One region of the Burkholderia cenocepacia genome, then DNA from elsewhere that is predicted to be linked to it. Evidence: predicted binding sites of a transcription regulator. Region 1 holds the regulator's gene; each other region holds the start of a gene.
The links. The regulator LexA, encoded in region 1, represses DNA repair genes until DNA is damaged. The targets are predictions, from matches to a motif close to ACTGTATNNNNATACAGT.
Positions count from the first base shown of each region.

Region 1 (3,272 bases):
TCCATCCCTTGCGTCTTGAATTGCGGCGCACCATGATGAATGCGTAGGCTCGTTGTCGCGATAGGGAGGCTTCATGGCTAGCTACAACAAGATTTTGCTGTGTTACGACGGCACGCTCGAAGGGCGCAAGGCGCTGCGTTACGGGGCCAATCTCGCAATGGACCTGAAGGCCGAAACGCATTTGCTGTCGGTCGTCGACATGCGTTCGAGCATTGCGCAAAGTGCAGGTTTGCTGACCGATGTCGCATGCGGACGCTTCGAGGAAACGGCGCGCGAAATCCTGCAGGAAGGCGTGAACTGGCTGCGCGAGCGCGGCGTGCAGGCCGAAGGCCATTTCGCATTCGGTTATCCGATCGACGAAATCGCGAATCTCGCATCGGAGCTGAAGGTCGACCTCGTCGTCGTCGGCCACCGGTGCCGCAGCGGATTGTCGAGATGGTGGATGGGGTCGGGCAATACGCAACTGCTCGATCGCGTGAACTGCAGCATCCTGGTGGCGTGTTCGTCGGCGGAAGAGCAGAAGGCCGAAATCGCGCGCGAGCGTGAAGCGGCTACGGCGAACGGCAAATGATCTAAAGGCTCGATGACTGCCCGACCGGCGATGCGGGCCGGTCAGGCGGCGCGCTGCATCAGCAGTGCGGGCATCGAACGCGGCCTGCTATGCATGCAGGTCGATCCCGGACAATTTCCACGAAAACAGCCCGAAGCGGTGGAAAATCGCCGCATAGCGCGTGCCGTCGGCACTGCGCTGGTATGTCACGACGAATTCGTCGATATTTCGGTAGCCCGCGCTGGTTTGCTGCTGGTGCGGCGCTTGGGTTGCTTCGCTCGGGCTGGCCGGTGCGGCAGGCACGGGTGCCGGCGACGATGCCGCCGGAACGGCCGGATTGCTGCCCGGTACGGCAGCACTTGCCGGCGCCGGATTGGCGGCGGGCGGCGCGGCAGGTGTGTTGCCGGGGGCATTCCCCGCCGGCGGCTGATTCGACCACTCTGGCGGACGCTCGCCCGGATTGCCGCGCGGCGGCAATCCGCTCATCAGCGCAGCGACGCCTTCCGGGGTCGCGTAAGCATCGACCAGCGGGCCGATCAGCGCGGACCCGATCAGTGCGCCGATCACCGCGAACGGATTGTCCTTCTTCACTGCGTCGATCCGGCGCATCAACTCTTCCGTGACCTGCTGCTTCAGGCTGATGCGCAGCGACGGAAAGTCGACATACTCGCTGATCGCCTGCGCGTCGCGCGCATCGATCGCCGATTTCAGGCGACCGAGCGCGACATACGGCGACGCGTATGCATAGCCGAGCGTCGCAAGGACGGCGACGACCAGCGCGACGATCAGGAGGGGCTTGAGTCGCCATGCGCGGCGCGACGATCCAGTCACGTTGCCTCCGGTGCGGGAAGGTTCCGCAATCAGAGACCGCCCGGCGTGGCCGATCGTTCCTCTGCGATGCAGCGATCGATCATCCGGCACACGGCATCGATCGTGCCCACCATGATCAGGCGCGACCGGCCGTGATAGACACGCACCGGCGCGCGGCGCGCGGGCTCCGCGTGATTGAGACCGGCGTTCAGCGATACCCGCGCGAACGCGGGGAGCGCTGACGGCAGCAGGGAGGCCTGCCGTTCGACTGCGACTTCTTCTTGCACAGGCGCCGCCGCGGACAGCGGTGCGCAGGGCGTGCGGCCGCGCAGATGACGCAGGCGACCGAATTGACGGAAAGGCAGCAGGCGGGCAAGGCGTTCCATGATGTTCTCCTGGAGAGACGGAATGTCAGAGTTCGCCCGAGCGGATCAGCCCGACGGCGATGCCTTCCAGCGCGAAATCCGCGCTGCCGGCCTTGACGAAGATGTTTTCGTAATCCGGGTTCTCCGCGATCAGCTCGAGGCCGCCGGGCCGGCGCATCAGCCGCTTGACCGTGACGTCGTCGCCCAGACGCGCGACGATGATCTGGCCGTCCTTCGCTTCCGTGCGCTTCTGCACGGCGAGGAGGTCGCCGTCGAGAATGCCGGCGTCGCGCATCGACAGGCCGCGCACCTTCAACAGGTAGTCGGGCTTGCTGGTGAACAGCGCGGGATCGCACGCGTAGTGCTGCGAGATGTGTTCCTGCGCAAGGATCGGGCTACCGGCCGCGACGCGGCCGACGAGCGGCAGCGACAGTTGCATCAGGCCGGCATGCGGCAGCGTGAACTGGTGCGGGGCGTCGTCGATGCCGAGCAGCCGGATACCGCGCGATGCGCCGGCGGCCAGCTCGATCACGCCCTTGCGAGCCAGCGCGCGCAGGTGCTCCTCGGCCGCATTCGGCGAGCTGAAGCCCAGTTCGGCCGCGATCTCGGCACGGGTGGGCGGGAATCCGGAGCGCTCGATCGCGCGACGGATCAAGTCGAACACTTGCTGCTGACGGGCGGTGAGTTTGGTCATGGCTCAACTGTATGGATAGACAGTGAGCTGTATTTTTATACAGTACTTGGCGAATTTCAAGTGTTACTTGAGGTTCGACGCGATCGCGGCGGTTCCGGCGCGATTTCGCGACGCCCTGACGCCGGTTCGTCCGCCGCAACCGTCCATCCCGTCTGCGTTAGCACTTTTGAGTATTAAAAAATAAGGAACGATTATTTTTAATCATGTAACCCGTTCGATAGACTGGCCCGACATCGCAATACCGACAACACTGGAGAACCAAGGATGGCGAAGCGCAATACGGGGCTGGTGGGCGGAGCGGGCCGCCTGATCGCAACACTCGCGCTGGGCGCGGCGGCGGCGCTGGGCGTCGCGACGCATGCCCAGGCCGATACGACCTTCCTGAACGTGTCGTACGACCCGACGCGCGAGCTGTATCAGGATTTCAACCAGGCGTTCGGCAAGGAGTGGAAGGCGAAGACGGGCGAAACCGTCAACTTCAAGCAGTCGCACGGCGGCTCGGGCGCGCAGGCGCGCTCGGTGCTCGACGGCCTGCAGGCCGACGTCGTCACGCTGGCGCTGGCGTACGACATCGACGCGCTCGCGAACAAGGGGCTCGTGAACAAGGATTGGCAGAAGCGCCTGCCCGACAACGCATCGCCGTACACGTCGACGATCGTGTTCCTGGTGCGCAAGGGCAACCCGAAGGGGATCAAGGACTGGGACGACCTGACCAAGCCGGGCATCTCGATCGTCACGCCGAACCCGAAGACCTCGGGCGGCGCACGCTGGAACTACCTGGCCGCATGGGCCTACGCGCAGCACAAGCCGGGCGGCAACGAGCAGACGGCGAAGGAATTCGTCACGAAGCTCT
Region 1 covers NZ_CP060039.1:2,316,444-2,319,715, forward strand. The annotation lists gene SY91_RS11135 (universal stress protein) at 74-571, shown strand; gene SY91_RS11140 (DUF2939 domain-containing protein) at 659-1,381, opposite strand; gene SY91_RS11145 (hypothetical protein) at 1,411-1,746, opposite strand; gene lexA (transcriptional repressor LexA) at 1,772-2,419, opposite strand; gene SY91_RS11155 (sulfate ABC transporter substrate-binding protein) at 2,684-3,272, shown strand, end outside.

Region 2 (3,272 bases), 1.4 Mb from region 1:
GCTCGCGATCGTCGTCGTGGTCGCGAAGCTCGGCCTCGACTGGTTCTTCTCGTCGCAGCTCGGCCTCGCGATGCGCGCGACCGGCGCGAACCCGCGGATGGCGCGTGCGCAAGGCATCGCGACCGGCCGTGCGACGCTCGCCGGGATGGCGCTGTCGAACGCGCTCGTCGCGCTCGCGGGCGCCCTGTTCGCGCAGACGCAGGGCGGCTCGGACATCTCGATGGGGATCGGCACGATCGTGATCGGGCTGGCCGCCGTGATCATCGGCGAGACGCTGCTGCCGGCGCGCCGGCTGGTGCTGACGACGCTTGCCGTCGTGCTCGGCGCGATCGTCTACCGCTTCTTCATCGCGCTCGCGCTGAACAGCGAATTCATCGGCCTGAAGGCGCAGGACCTGAACCTCGTGACGGCCGCGCTCGTCACGATCGCGCTGGTGCTGCCGGCGACGCGCAAGAAGCTGTTCGCGCGCAAGAACGGAGGGGCATGACATGCTGTCCGCACACGATCTCAAACTCACGTTCAATCCCGGCACGCCGATCGAGACGCGCGCGCTGCGCGGGCTGTCGCTCGAGATTCCCGACGGCCAGTTCGTCGCGGTGATCGGCTCGAACGGCGCCGGCAAGTCGACCTTCCTCAATGCGGTCAGCGGCGACCAGCGCGTCGATGCGGGGCGCATCGCGATCGACGGCACGGACGTCACGCGCAAGGCCGCGTGGGATCGCGCGCACCTCGTCGCGCGCGTGTTCCAGGACCCGATGGCCGGCACCTGCGAGGCGCTGACGATCGAGGAGAACATGGCGCTCGCGATGGCGCGCGGCACGAGGCGCGGTTTTCGCGCGGCGCTCGACCGGCCGTCGCGCGAGCTGTTCCGCGACAAGCTGCGGCTGCTGAACCTCGGGCTGGAAAACCGGTTGACCGACCGGATCGGGCTGCTGTCGGGCGGCCAGCGGCAGGCGGTGAGCCTGCTGATGGCGTCGCTGCGGCCGTCGCGAATCCTGCTGCTCGACGAGCACACGGCCGCGCTCGACCCGAAGACGGCCGCGTTCGTGCTGGAGCTGACCGCGCGCATCGTCGCCGAGAGCAAGCTGACGACGATGATGGTCACGCACAGCATGCGGCAGGCGCTCGACTACGGCGACCGCACGGTGATGCTGCACCAAGGGCAGGTCGTGCTCGATGTGTCGGGCGACGCGCGCAAGGGGCTCGATGTGCCGGATCTGCTGCAGATGTTCGAGAAAGTGCGCCACGAACAGCTCGACGACGACGCGTTGTTGCTCGGCTGACGGGCCTCTGACCGGCCGACGCGCCGTGACATGACGGGCGCGCCGGCTTTTCCCTGATTTCTTCCGACGAAAACCGGTTTTACACCGGTGCTGTGCGGCGCGGACGCATTGCCATATACTGTATATCCATACAGTTGTGGGTGGCGTCATGCTCGCATCCTCCATTGCTCCTGAATCCCTTCATCCGTCCCTTTGGCGTGGCTCGCAGCTCGCGCGCGGCGGTCCGCGCACGATCGACACGGGCTTCGCGCCGCTGTCGGCCGAGCTGCCGGGTGGCGGCTGGCCGGTCGGCGGCCTCGTCGAACTGCTGGCCGCGCAGCCGGGCTGCGGAGAGATGCGGCTGCTCGCGCCCGCGCTCTCCCGCAGCGTCAGCGCGCGGCGGCCGCTCGCGCTCGTCGCGCCGCCGCAGTCGCCGCATGCCACCGCGCTCGCCAGTCTCGGCGTGCCGGCCGATACGCTGCTGTGGCTGCGCGCCGGTAGCCGCACCGATGCGCTGTGGGCCGCCGAGCAGGCGCTCAAGACCGGCTGTTGCGGCGCGCTGCTGCTCTGGCAGGACGCGCGGCCCGATGCGCTGCGGCGCCTGCATCTCGCGGCCGCGCGCACGGGCGACACGCTGTTCGTGATGCTGCGTCCGCTGTCGGCCGCGCGGCAGCCGTCGCCGGCCGTGCTGCGTGTCGTGCTGTATCCGGTGCCGGGCGGCGTGTCGCTCGACATCGTCAAGCGCCGCGGGCCCGCGCGCAGCGAGCCGCTCGTGCTCGATTTGCCGTCGCCCATCGTGGAGAGCCGCTATGCGCGTCTTGCTCGGCATCCATCTGCCGCGCCTGCCGCTCGACGTGTGCGCCCCGCCGCCGTTTGACGCGGCGGCCGGCGAGGCCAGCGAGGCAGGCTGCGCGGTGCTCGAGCAGGGGGTCGTGCTGATCGCCGACGCGGCCGCGCGCCGGCAGGGCGTGCGCGCGGGCATGAAGCGCGGCGGCGTGCTCACGCTCGCGCCGGATACGCTGCTCGTCGAACGCGATCCCGCCCGCGAAGCCGATGCGCTGCGCGCGGTCGCGCTCGCGTTGCTGCGCTTCTCGCCGTGCGTCGCGCTCGACGACGAAGCCACGCTGATCGTCGACGTCGGCCCGAGCCTGCGGCTGTTCGGCGGGCTGCCGTCGCTGTGCCGCCAGGTGCGCGCGACGCTCGCGGCGCTCGGCTACGCGGCGCGCCTGTCCGCCGCGCCGACCGGGTGCGGCGCGTGGCTGCTCGCGCGTACGTCGGCGCGGGCACGCATCCGGCGCCGCGTCGCGCGCCAGGGCTCGCTCGTCCGCACGCTCGATCGGTTGCCGTGCGTGCTGCTGCCCGATGCGCGTCCGTATGCGGGCTGGTTCGACGGCCTCGGCTGCCGCACGCTCGCCGATCTGCGCCGCCTGCCGCGCGCGGGACTGCAGCGGCGCTGCGGTCCCGCGCTGCTGGCCGCGCTCGATCGGGCGTACGGCGAAGCGGTCGAGCCGCTCGCGTGGATGGCGGTGCCGCCCGTGTTCGACGTGCGGCTCGAATTGCCGGAGCGCGTCGAATACGCGGAAGCCGTGCTGTTCGCCGCGCGGCGGCTCGTCGTGCAGCTGTGCGGCTGGCTGGCCGCGCGGCAACTGTCGCTGGCCGCGATGACCTTCGATCTCGAGCACGAGCGCGGCCGTCAGGCCGTGCCGCCGACCCGCTCGAGCTCGCGTTCGCCGCCCCCGTGCGCGACGAAGCGCATTTCATGCGGCTGCTCGGCGAGCGGCTCGCGCGCGTCGAGTTGCCGGCCGCGGTGATCGCGGTGCGGCTGAAGGCCACGCGCGTCGAATCGGTCGCGCCGCCGGCCGACGATCTTTTTCCCGAGCCGGGCGGTACGCGGGAAACCCGCGAGCGGCTGTTCGAACTGCTGGTCGCGCGGCTGGGCGCGGACAACGTGCTGCGCGCGGCGCCTGTCGCGGATTACCGGCCCGAAGTAGCGAACCGTTGGCTACCGCT
Region 2 covers NZ_CP060039.1:163,177-166,448, reverse strand. The annotation lists gene SY91_RS00765 (ABC transporter permease) at 1-487, shown strand, start outside; gene SY91_RS00760 (ABC transporter ATP-binding protein) at 489-1,283, shown strand; gene imuA (translesion DNA synthesis-associated protein ImuA) at 1,432-2,139, shown strand; partial or broken gene SY91_RS00750 (Y-family DNA polymerase) at 2,072-3,272, shown strand, end outside.
Region 2: the regulator LexA is predicted to act here: its motif matches at 1,401-1,418, upstream of imuA (translesion DNA synthesis-associated protein ImuA).

Region 3 (3,272 bases), on a different replicon from region 1:
GCGCGACCGAGATCGGCGGCCAGTTCAACATGGCGAAGCGGATTCCGGGCAAGGAGGAGTTTCACGAAGCGCTGAGCTACTTCGGCCGGCAAGTCGAGCTGACCGGCGTGAAGCTGCACTTGAACCGCCGCGTCGATGCGAGCGACCTGATCGCGGGCGGCTACGACGAGATCGTGCTCGCGACCGGCGTCGCGCCGCGCGACCCGAAGATTCCGGGGCAGGACGGGCCGAACGTGCTCAGCTATATCGACGTGCTCGCGGGCAAGCAGCCGGTCGGCCGGCGGGTCGCGGTGGTGGGGGCGGGCGGGATCGGCTTCGATGTTGCCGAGTATCTGGTGCAGGACGGCGAGTCGCCGGCACTCGATCTGGATGAATGGAAAGCCGAGTGGGGCGTGACCGACCCGGCCACGACGCGCGGCGGCGTGACGCGTGCGCAGGTGTCGGCGCCCGCGCGGGAAGTGACGTTGCTGCAGCGCAAGGCCGCGCCGCTCGGCAAGGGGCTCGGCAAGACGACCGGCTGGATTCACCGTGCGACGCTGAAGATGAAGCAGGTGAAGATGATCGGCGGCGTGAACTACGAACGGATCGACGCGCGCGGGCTGCATGTGTCGTACGGCGAGCAGCGCACCGACCACGAACTGATCGAAGCCGACACGATCGTGCTCTGCACGGGGCAGGAGCCGCAGCGCGCGTTGCTCGCGCCGCTGCGGGCGGCCGGGCGCTCGGTGCACCTGATCGGCGGCGCCGAACTGGCCGCCGAACTCGATGCGAAGCGCGCGATCGATCAGGGTGCGCGGCTGGCGGCGCGGCTGTAACGGGCGGGTGCTGCGGCGGTCGTTTCGGATGATCGTCGCGTGGCGATGATCAGTGTGCGCGACGGTTGGCGGACTGATGCGCCCATTCGCGGGCGCGGCAACCATAACGAACCGCGGCGCCGATGGCGCCACCACGCAACGTGGCGGCGCGCACCCGCAGACCGTGCCCGCGACCGACCGGCGCGACTCAGGCCGCTTCCGCCCGCTCTTCCTCTTCCGCTTCGAGCATCGCCTTCACGATCAGGTAGATGGCCGGCAGGTCATCATCGTCGCGGCGCCAGTCGACCGGCTCCTCGACGTCTGCGGCAACCAGCCGGCTGCCACGCAGCCGGATGAATGCGTCGACGACGGCCGGATCGTTGCGGTTCAGGAAGCCGGGATTCGAGAACGCCAGCTCCTCGACGTTCAGCAGCGCCTGCCAGCTCATCGTGCGAACGGCCGCCGGGTGGGTGCGGCGGCGCAGACCGAGCGCTCGCTGCGCGGGGCCGCCCGCGACACGCTGCAGATCGACGACCGCCCGCTGCGCGGCGCGCTCGAAGTGGACGGGATTGAAACCGGGTTGCTCGGGATCGAATGCGGAAGCCTGGAACATGGTCGCCTCACAAAAGTCCGTTCGTCTGTGGATGACGGAATTCGGGTCAAATGGTGCAAAAGCACTGTAAATATATACAGCGTTCGGCGTGGTTTCAAGTCCCGAATGCAGAATTTCGTGTGTCGGCGCTCAACGCTCGACGCGGGCGATCGCATCGATCGGGCGGACGATCTACACCGCCGCCGCGATCGTTTCCCGCAGCCACCGATGCGCCGGATCGCGATGCACGCGCTCGTGCCACAGCATCGACATTTCATAGCCGGGCACCTCGACCGGTGCGTCCACCACGCGCAGCGCCGGCACGTCGCGCACCAGCCGCTCGGGCAGCATCGCGACGAGATCGGTGCTCGCGACGGCCGACATCACGAACAGGAAGTGCGGCACCGACAGCACGACGCGCCGCGTGGCCCCGGCCTTCGCGAGCGCTTCGTCCGTCACGCCGAAGAAGCCGCCGCCGTCGGGCGACACGATCACGTGCTCGAGCGTGGCGAACTGCGCGAGCGTGGGGCGCCGCTTCAGCTTCGGATGACCGGCACGGCCGATCAGCACGTAACGCTCGACGAACAGCGGCAGCCGTCGCATGCCGGGGGGCGACCCTTCGGTCGTATGAAAAGCCAGGTCGATGCCGTTTCGTTCGGCATCCTGCTCGATGCGCGGCGGCACGAGCTCGACGACGGCCAGCCGCGTGCCGGGCGCGGCCGAACGCAGCGTGCGCAGCGCGGGCAGCACGATCGTCGATTCGCCGTAGTCGGTCGCGGCCACGCGCCACGTGTGCGTCGCGGTCGCGGGATCGAACGGCGTGGCCGGAATCACCGCGCGCTCGACCGCTTCGAGCGCATCGCGCAACGGCTCGCGCAGCGCTTCCGCGCGGGCGGTCGGCCGCATCCCGCGCGGGCCGGGCAACAGCAGCGGATCGCCGAACACGTCGCGCAGTTTCTGCAGCTGCACGCTGACCGACGGCTGCGACATGTTCAGCTTCTCGGCCGCGCGCGTGACGTTGTGCTCGGCGAGCAGCACGTCCAGCGTGACGAGCAGGTTCAGATCGAGCCGTCTGAGATTATTCATGGCTATACCTGGAATATCAGGAATTCATTTCAAATATACCGTCGGAGGCCACATCCTGCAGTCATTCAATCCACGGAGTGACGAAGATGAATGTGCTGATCGTGTATGCCCATCCCGAACCGCGTTCGCTGAACGGCGCGCTGCGCGATTTCGCCGTCGCGCATCTCGAAGCGGCCGGCCACGCGGTGCAGGTGAGCGACCTGTATGCGATGAACTGGAAGGCGGTGCTGGACGCGAAAGACGTGACCGATCGCGCGCCCGATGCGCGGTTCGATCCGTCGCTCGATTCGAAGCGCGCGTTCGCAGCGGGTACGCAAAGCGAAGACATCGCACGCGAGCAGGACAAGCTGAAGTGGGCCGACGCGGTGATCCTGCAGTTTCCGCTGTGGTGGTTCTCGATGCCGGCGATCATGAAAGGCTGGTTCGAGCGCGTGTACGCGTACGGTTTTGCGTACGGCGTCGGCGAGCATTCCGATACGCACTGGGGCGATCGCTACGGTGAAGGTTCGCTGGCCGGCAAGCGGGCGATGATCGTCGTCACGACGGGCGGATGGGAGTCGCACTACAGCCCGCGCGGCATTAACGGGCCGATCGACGACCTGCTGTTCCCGATCCAGCACGGCGTGCTGTATTACCCGGGATTCGACGTGCTGCCGCCGTTCGTGATCTATCAGACGGGCAAGATGAACGCCGCGCGCTTCGACAAAACCTGTACGGCGCTCGGCCAGCGTCTCGACGAGCTGTGGACCACGCCGCCGATTCCGTTTCGCCGGCAGAACGCGGGCGATTACGAAATTCCG
Region 3 covers NZ_CP060040.1:112,543-115,814, forward strand. The annotation lists gene SY91_RS17100 (NADPH-dependent 2,4-dienoyl-CoA reductase) at 1-815, shown strand, start outside; gene SY91_RS17105 (DUF2471 family protein) at 1,003-1,407, opposite strand; gene SY91_RS17110 (LysR family transcriptional regulator) at 1,579-2,472, opposite strand; gene SY91_RS17115 (NAD(P)H-dependent oxidoreductase) at 2,559-3,272, shown strand, end outside.
Region 3: the regulator LexA is predicted to act here: its motif matches at 1,471-1,488, upstream of SY91_RS17105 (DUF2471 family protein).